Regions from separate parts of the Nostoc sp. DedQUE08 genome, predicted to be linked through region 3. Evidence: predicted binding sites of a transcription regulator. Region 3 holds the regulator's gene; each other region holds the start of a gene.
What was found. The regulator HrcA, encoded in region 3, represses chaperone genes, less so after heat shock. The targets are predictions, from matches to a motif close to TTAGCACTCNNGANTCNNGAGTGCTAA.
Positions count from the first base shown of each region.

Region 1: groES (co-chaperone GroES) is a predicted target of HrcA. The motif match lies at 1,286-1,312, and genes of this name have one in related genera.
Region 2: groL (chaperonin GroEL) is a predicted target of HrcA. The motif match lies at 1,225-1,251, and genes of this name have one in related genera.

Region 1 is NZ_JAVRCD010000012.1:136,339-138,616, forward strand. It holds gene groL (chaperonin GroEL) at 1-815, opposite strand, end outside; gene groES (co-chaperone GroES) at 956-1,267, opposite strand; gene RMY64_RS10965 (hypothetical protein) at 1,569-1,763, shown strand.
Region 2 is NZ_JAVRCD010000022.1:101,611-103,888, reverse strand. It holds gene RMY64_RS16930 (MraY family glycosyltransferase) at 44-1,126, opposite strand; gene groL (chaperonin GroEL) at 1,284-2,278, shown strand, end outside.
Region 3 is NZ_JAVRCD010000054.1:52,667-54,944, reverse strand. It holds gene RMY64_RS28190 (DUF2834 domain-containing protein) at 1-122, opposite strand, end outside; gene RMY64_RS28185 (heat-inducible transcriptional repressor HrcA) at 244-1,395, opposite strand; gene RMY64_RS28180 (rhodanese-like domain-containing protein) at 1,861-2,193, opposite strand.

The DNA of each region.
Region 1 (2,278 bases), on a different contig from region 3:
ACGTTCAGTACACCGCGTAAACGGTTTACTACCAAGGTTGCTAAAGCTTCTTTTTCAATATCTTCGGCGATAATCACCAAAGGACGACCAGCACGAGCTACTTGCTCTAACACTGGTACAAGGTCTTGCACTAAAGCAATTTTCTTATCAGTCAACAGTAGGAAAGGTTCATCAAAAACCGCTTCCATCCGTTCAGCATCGGTAGCGAAATAAGGAGAGATATAGCCTTTGTCAAAGCGCATCCCTTCAGTGATTTCCAACTCGGTGAACATAGATTTCCCTTCTTCTAGGGAAATTACGCCTTCTTTGCCCACCTTGTCCATTGCTTGGGCAATCATCTGACCAACTTCTTCGTCATTACCAGCCGAGATCGCACCAACTTGGGCAATGGCTTTGGAATCTTCCACTGGACGGGCATGTTCAGCAATTTTTTCTACCAGGAAGCCGGCAGCTTTGTCAATACCGCGCTTCAGGGAAATTGCGTTAGCACCGGCTGCAACGTTCCGCAAGCCTTCTTTGACGATCGCATGAGCTAATACGGTAGCGGTGGTAGTACCATCGCCCGCAGCATCATTGGTCTTAGAAGCAGCTTGACGAATCAGAGCTACACCAGTGTTTTCAATGTGGTCTTCTAATTCGATTTCTTTGGCGATCGTTACACCATCATTAACAATTTGCGGTGCGCCAAACTTCTTTTCTAGGACTACGTTACGACCTTTGGGGCCAAGGGTAACAGCTACAGCCTCAGCCAGGATGTCAATGCCTCGTTCTAAGGCGCGACGGGCGTTTTCGTTGTAGATAATGCGCTTTGCCATAATTTATTGTTAGTTGTCCTTTGTCATTTGTCATTTGTCTTTTGTTCTACCCTTCGGGAAGCCGCCCGGAGGGCATCTACGTCATTTGTCCTTTGTCCTTTGTCCTTTGTCATTGGCTAATGACTAATGACCAATGACCACTAGATAACAACTGCTAAAATATCTTTTTCAGAAAGCAGTACATATTCTTCAGTGCCGAGCTTGATGTCAGTGCCAGCGTACTTAGAGTACAGCACCTTATCGCCGACTTTAATTTCCAATTCCTGACGGTTTCCGTCGTCATTACGCTTGCCAGGGCCAAGAGCCACTACTTCCCCTACTTGGGGCTTTTCCTTGGCGGTATCGGGCAAATACAGACCACCTGCGGTCTTCTCCTCAGAGGCGCTCACTTTTACGAAAACGCGATCGCCTAAAGGTTTAACTGTAGAAACGCTTAGAGATAAAGCTGCCATAATTATTTTCTCCAGAGTTTAGCACTCTCAACTCCTGAGTGCTAATTTACCGAAAATTGGCGTCCAATGGCAAGAATGCCTTGAGTACGGGTTCCCGAACTAGAAGGTCATAGATGTACTTAAGTATAAATGCTTAATTATTTATACCTTGCGGGTTTTGTTCTGTAAGTTACGAAGAGAGTAGGGAGTGGAGAATTAAGAGTTATGAAAATTCTTCCCTATTCCCCATTCCTTACTCTCCAGTCAACTTTATTTGCAAAGCTTGCAAATTGTTATGGAACTGTAATCAGGGAGCCACTCGATGAGTAACAATACAGTGACAGCGATCCAGTCCAACCATCAAATCCCTAAAAAAACTCAATCTTTGGAACATGAGACCCTGAGTAATTGTGTAGAAAGTTTAGGACTTGCAAAAATTCAGCGAGACATTTTTATTTGCGCTGACCAGGCAATTGCTGCTCAAAACGAGCTAGTCTGGAATTCTGGGATTACTTAAAAAAGCGACTTAAAGATTTAAAACTCGATGAGCCGTACTAAAGTCATTCTATTTGCGTCTATAAAACTAAAGCCAACTGCTTGCGTGTTTCTGGTTCTAGATCCATAATGGTGATTTACCCTGATGGTGTCTGATATCGCCAAGCAAACCCGGAAGTTACTCTGCGGATCGTCCGAGAACACTGAATAGGTAATAAGGTGGTAGAAGAATATGCGTTTTCAATCCATCTTTTGCCTGAAACTTCCCTAGTTTCTTGTGAACACCTCATAGAGGCTTAACAACGAAAGGATATGGTATAGCAGTAGGCTTTAAGAAAGTGCGGGTTGGTTTTGAGGTAGGGTCATCTTTAAGCCAATACTTACTTGTGAGTCCGAAAGATTATTATTTAATCAGTGTTTTTTACCCCGCCCCTTTCAAAGCGATATATAATAGCGCATTATAGATACTACTGCTATACGTATCCTTGCTGGACTTTTGCTATCGAGCTACTAGTCTATTGAAAGTGCTCGGCATTT
Region 2 (2,278 bases), on a different contig from region 3:
AAACATAGTAGGGCTAGCACTGCAATGCCGACCCTACAAGCAACTAAGGCTGTTGGCGTATCCTTTGCCAGACTGTAAAGCCCAAAAGTAGGATAATACTACTGGCGGTTGTCAGCATCACAGCCAAACTCATACCTTGTATTCTCATCGCTAGCAAGTTGAAAACTAAGGTAATTGACCAAAGGGTAAACGCAGCATGGCGCTGGGAGAGTCCCCAAGCAAGTAAGCGGTGGTGCAGGTGGTCTTTGCCAGGAGTACTCAGAGGGTTATTTCCTGCTAGTAGCCGCCGCACAAATACTTGAGTGGTATCTAGCACCGGTAATAATAGAAATAAAACCGTGGGAATTAGCGCATAAATTGTGTTTTGTTGCAGTTTCCCTAAAATACTAGTTGCTGCCAACACATAACCAAAAAAGTATGCTCCGGCATCACCCATAATAATTCGTGATGGATGGAAATTATGGCGCAAAAATCCTAGTGCAGCACCTCCCAAAGCTGCGAGGACTAAGATTGCCGCAGCACGATTGTTAAATTGAGCTGCAACGCCCAATAAACTCATAGCGGTTATAAAGCTAATTCCTCCTGCCAAGCCATCCATACCATCCATCAAATTGATGGCGTTGGTAATCCCTACTACCCATAGTACTGTTAGCAACATGGACAGAAGTGAATCGATGGGAGTGCCAAACAGGACTTTGACACTGATACCATTAGCTACCAGCAAAAGTGCCGTGACAATTTGCGCCCACAATCGCACAGAGGGCGGTAAGCCAAACTGATCGTCAATAAAGCCCACCAGGACTAATATCGAACCCCCCAACAGAATAGTGAGCACCTGAGCCAATACGTTTTGGAGTTCGATCGGTCGTAAAAGGCTAGCTAATACCAGCGCGGCAATCACGCCCGCGTAGATAGCCAGCCCCCCGGCATTGGGTAAAGGTTCTCGGTTGAGTCGCCGTGCGTTGGGTTGGTCAGCCCAACCTACCCGCAAGGCGAATTTGCGTACTGTCGGAATTAAACGCCAAGTTACAAGCCAAGCCAAGAGGAACGTAAATACTACTGCCAACCAGCCGGTGCCGCTAGGGTCGGCAATACCAAGGGACTTAAGGGAGTTGTCTAGATTCATCTCCCAATTCAAGCATTACTGCCAGTATCTAATATGAGCATCACCTGTATATTAATCAATTTTTTTATTTCCATTTGTAACTTGAGCCGCTTGAGAGATTAGCACTCTGGCGCTGTGAGTGCTAAATTGTCTAATGGAAGCGCTGGAGAAATCAAACATGGCGAAAATTATTGCATTTGACGAGGAATCGCGGCGATCTCTAGAAAGGGGTGTTAACGCCCTTGCCGATGCCGTAAAAATCACCTTGGGGCCCAAAGGTCGCAATGTCCTTTTAGAGAAAAAATTTGGCGCACCTCAAATTGTCAACGATGGTATCACTGTTGCCAAGGAAATTGAATTAGAAGATCCTTTGGAAAATACTGGTGCAAGACTCATCCAGGAAGTGGCCTCAAAAACTAAAGATGTCGCTGGAGATGGGACAACCACCGCCACAGTTTTAGCACAAGCCTTAATTAGAGAAGGTTTGAAGAACGTTGCGGCAGGTAGTAACCCTGTGAGCTTGAGACGCGGGATCGACAAAACTATTGAGGCATTGGTAGAAGAAATTGCCAAAATAGCCAAGCCAGTAGAAGGAAGTGCGATCGCTCAAGTTGCCACTGTTTCTGCTGGTAACGATGAAGAAGTTGGTCAAATGTTAGCTCAAGCAATGGAAAAAGTCACCAAAGATGGTGTAATTACCGTTGAAGAATCTAAATCCCTGACAACTGAACTAGAAGTAGTTGAGGGGATGCAGATTGACAGGGGTTATATTTCTCCCTACTTCGTCACCAACAACGAACGGCAAATCGTCGAATTTGAAAACGCCCGAATCTTGGTGACAGATAAAAAAATCAGCAGCATCCAAGATTTAGTGCCAATTTTAGAAAAAGTTGCCCGTTCTGGTCAGCCTTTGCTAATTATCGCTGAAGATGTCGAAGGTGATGCTTTGGCAACTTTGGTGGTGAACAAAGCGCGCGGTGTACTAGCCGTAGCTGGAATTAAAGCGCCTGGGTTTGGCGATCGCCGCAAAGCTTTGTTAGAAGATATTGCGATTCTCACCGATGGACAGTTGATTTCTGAAGAAATCGGTTTAAGCTTGGATACGGCTGCTTTAGAAGCGTTGGGAACTGCCCGCAAAATCACCATTGACAAAGAAAACACCACAATTGTTGC
Region 3 (2,278 bases):
CACTGCCCAATAGAAAGGTTTTTAATTAACTCGAATGTACCAGGTTGCTCAGGAGGTGCGAGAAAAAAACCATAGACAACAAATCCCAGCCACAGTAGACTAAAGGCAATTTTTCTAAGCATGAAAGATTTAAGTAGTATTAATTATTGATTTTGCCGTTACAAATACGGCTATGTGCTTGCTATGTGGTATTGTTTCCTCCCCTAGAGGCGTAGCGGCTTGTTCCTAAAGATTAACCGCTAATTAAGGATTGAAATAACTGAAAGCTTTTGAGAGATAATCAGCAGCAGATGCTACTACTGCGATCGCACTTTCATAATCTAGACGCGTTGGCCCCAAAACTCCTACACTTCCTACGGGTATCGAACCTCGGCGATAGTTAGAAGAAATCAAGGTGCAGGTGCGTATCGGTTCTAATGGATTTTCTGCGCCAATGCGAACCGTTACTTTTGGTTTTCCACCATCCTCTAGTTCTGGTTCTTCAAATATTAATCGCCACAGTTGGTCTTGTTCTTCTTCCAGCAGGTGGATAATTGTTTGTACTTGCTGTAACTGGGAAAATTCTGGCTGGCGCAAAACTTCTGACACACCCCGAACCATAATTTGGGTTGCAGTCGGTGCAAGAGTGCGACGAGTCAATTCGGCAACTGAGTTTTTCAAAAATTCCCCGTAGCGTTGGAATTCTTGATCTAGTTCGCTCCAGTTGAGGTGGCCTAACTCCAACAGACTTCGCCCCCGCAGGTGACTATTCAAAAAGTTAGAAACAATCTGCAACTCGCGATCTATTACCTCTGAATCCCGTTGGCTTTCTTCTGGTGTTAGCGACAAATCCATCAATTTAGAATGTGTCTCATAACCATCTGTCACCACAATCAGCATGATCCGTCCGGCTTCAATTTGCATTAATTGCAGATGTCGCAATAGCGCTGTGGTCGTTTGCGGTATAGTAATCAAGCTAATACAACCACTCAAGGTTGCTAAAATCTGCGCGGCTCCTTGCAGTAGGGTTTCTAAACTCCGATCTTGCCACTGTAGCTGCTTTTGCAATGCCACCTCTACTTCTCGCCCTAAAATTTCCGTAGCACTTTGTGGAAGCAAGCTCCGCGTAGCGTCTGTCTGCGACACGCTGCGCGACCGCAGAGAAGGTGTAATTAGCTGGTCAACATAAATGCGATACCCTGAATCTGAAGGTACACGTCCAGCAGAAGCGTGTGGTTGGTAGAGCAATCCAGACTTTTCTAAAACACCCATGACATTGCGAATTGTCGCCGAGCTTACACCCAGATCGTACTCCTCAACCAAAGCCTTTGAACCAACTGGCTCTGCCGTAGCAATGTAGTGACGTACCGTTGCCCAAAGTATATGCTGTTGTCGATTTGTTAACTGAACTTCCATTATGGTATGTTTTGCTGAAGGCAGATTTTAATCAAACTCTCAAGAAATTTGTGGATTTAATCGAAACAGAAAATATTAATAATTTATTAAGATATCAAATTATCTAACTATATTATGATAAGTATTTTTAAAGTTTATATACAAAGCATTTTTTAAGATTAGGGTTGAACTAGTAGCTCAATTTTTTTGCAAAAGCTGCTAGTTATAATGTACCCCTCCGATGCTTTTTTCTAACCGTACTTTTGCATAAATTTATGCTTGCAACAGTATTATTAGATACGTATTTTCTTCAGGGGTTACTGCCGAACTGTAATTTAGAGCAATCCAACATTTTTATGCAGATGTAGGTGATGCCCAAATTTCAAACTTTCCGGCAAGCCTTTAAATAGATGTACTTCTATGTTTAGCATAGCAAAATTCAGATGGAAGAGTAAGTTCCATCTGAATGATCTATCCGAGCATAAGCTAATACTGGGGAATTGAAGAGTCTACTAATTGGGAATAGGCATCAATACCACCCGAAATATTTTGCACATTTGTAAAACCTTGAGCAATCAACCACTGGCACATTTGGGCAGAGCGGATGCCGTGGTGGCATAACACCAAGGTTTCGGCTTCGGGATTGAAGAGGGTAGGTACTCGATCTCCCCATTCGGCAAATTGACTTAAAGGTAGGTTAACAAAGCCCTCAATGCTAGCGATCGCCAATTCTTCTGGTTCACGCACATCTACTAGCTGAATACTTACATCACTAGAAGAAAGACGTTGCGCCAGTTCTTCTACACTAATTTGGTTCATGGGTTGACTAAAAGAATTCCCGATAAACAGTCTTAATCCTATTTATGGTGACAGAAAATCTCTGCCTTTGCATGAGTATCCATTC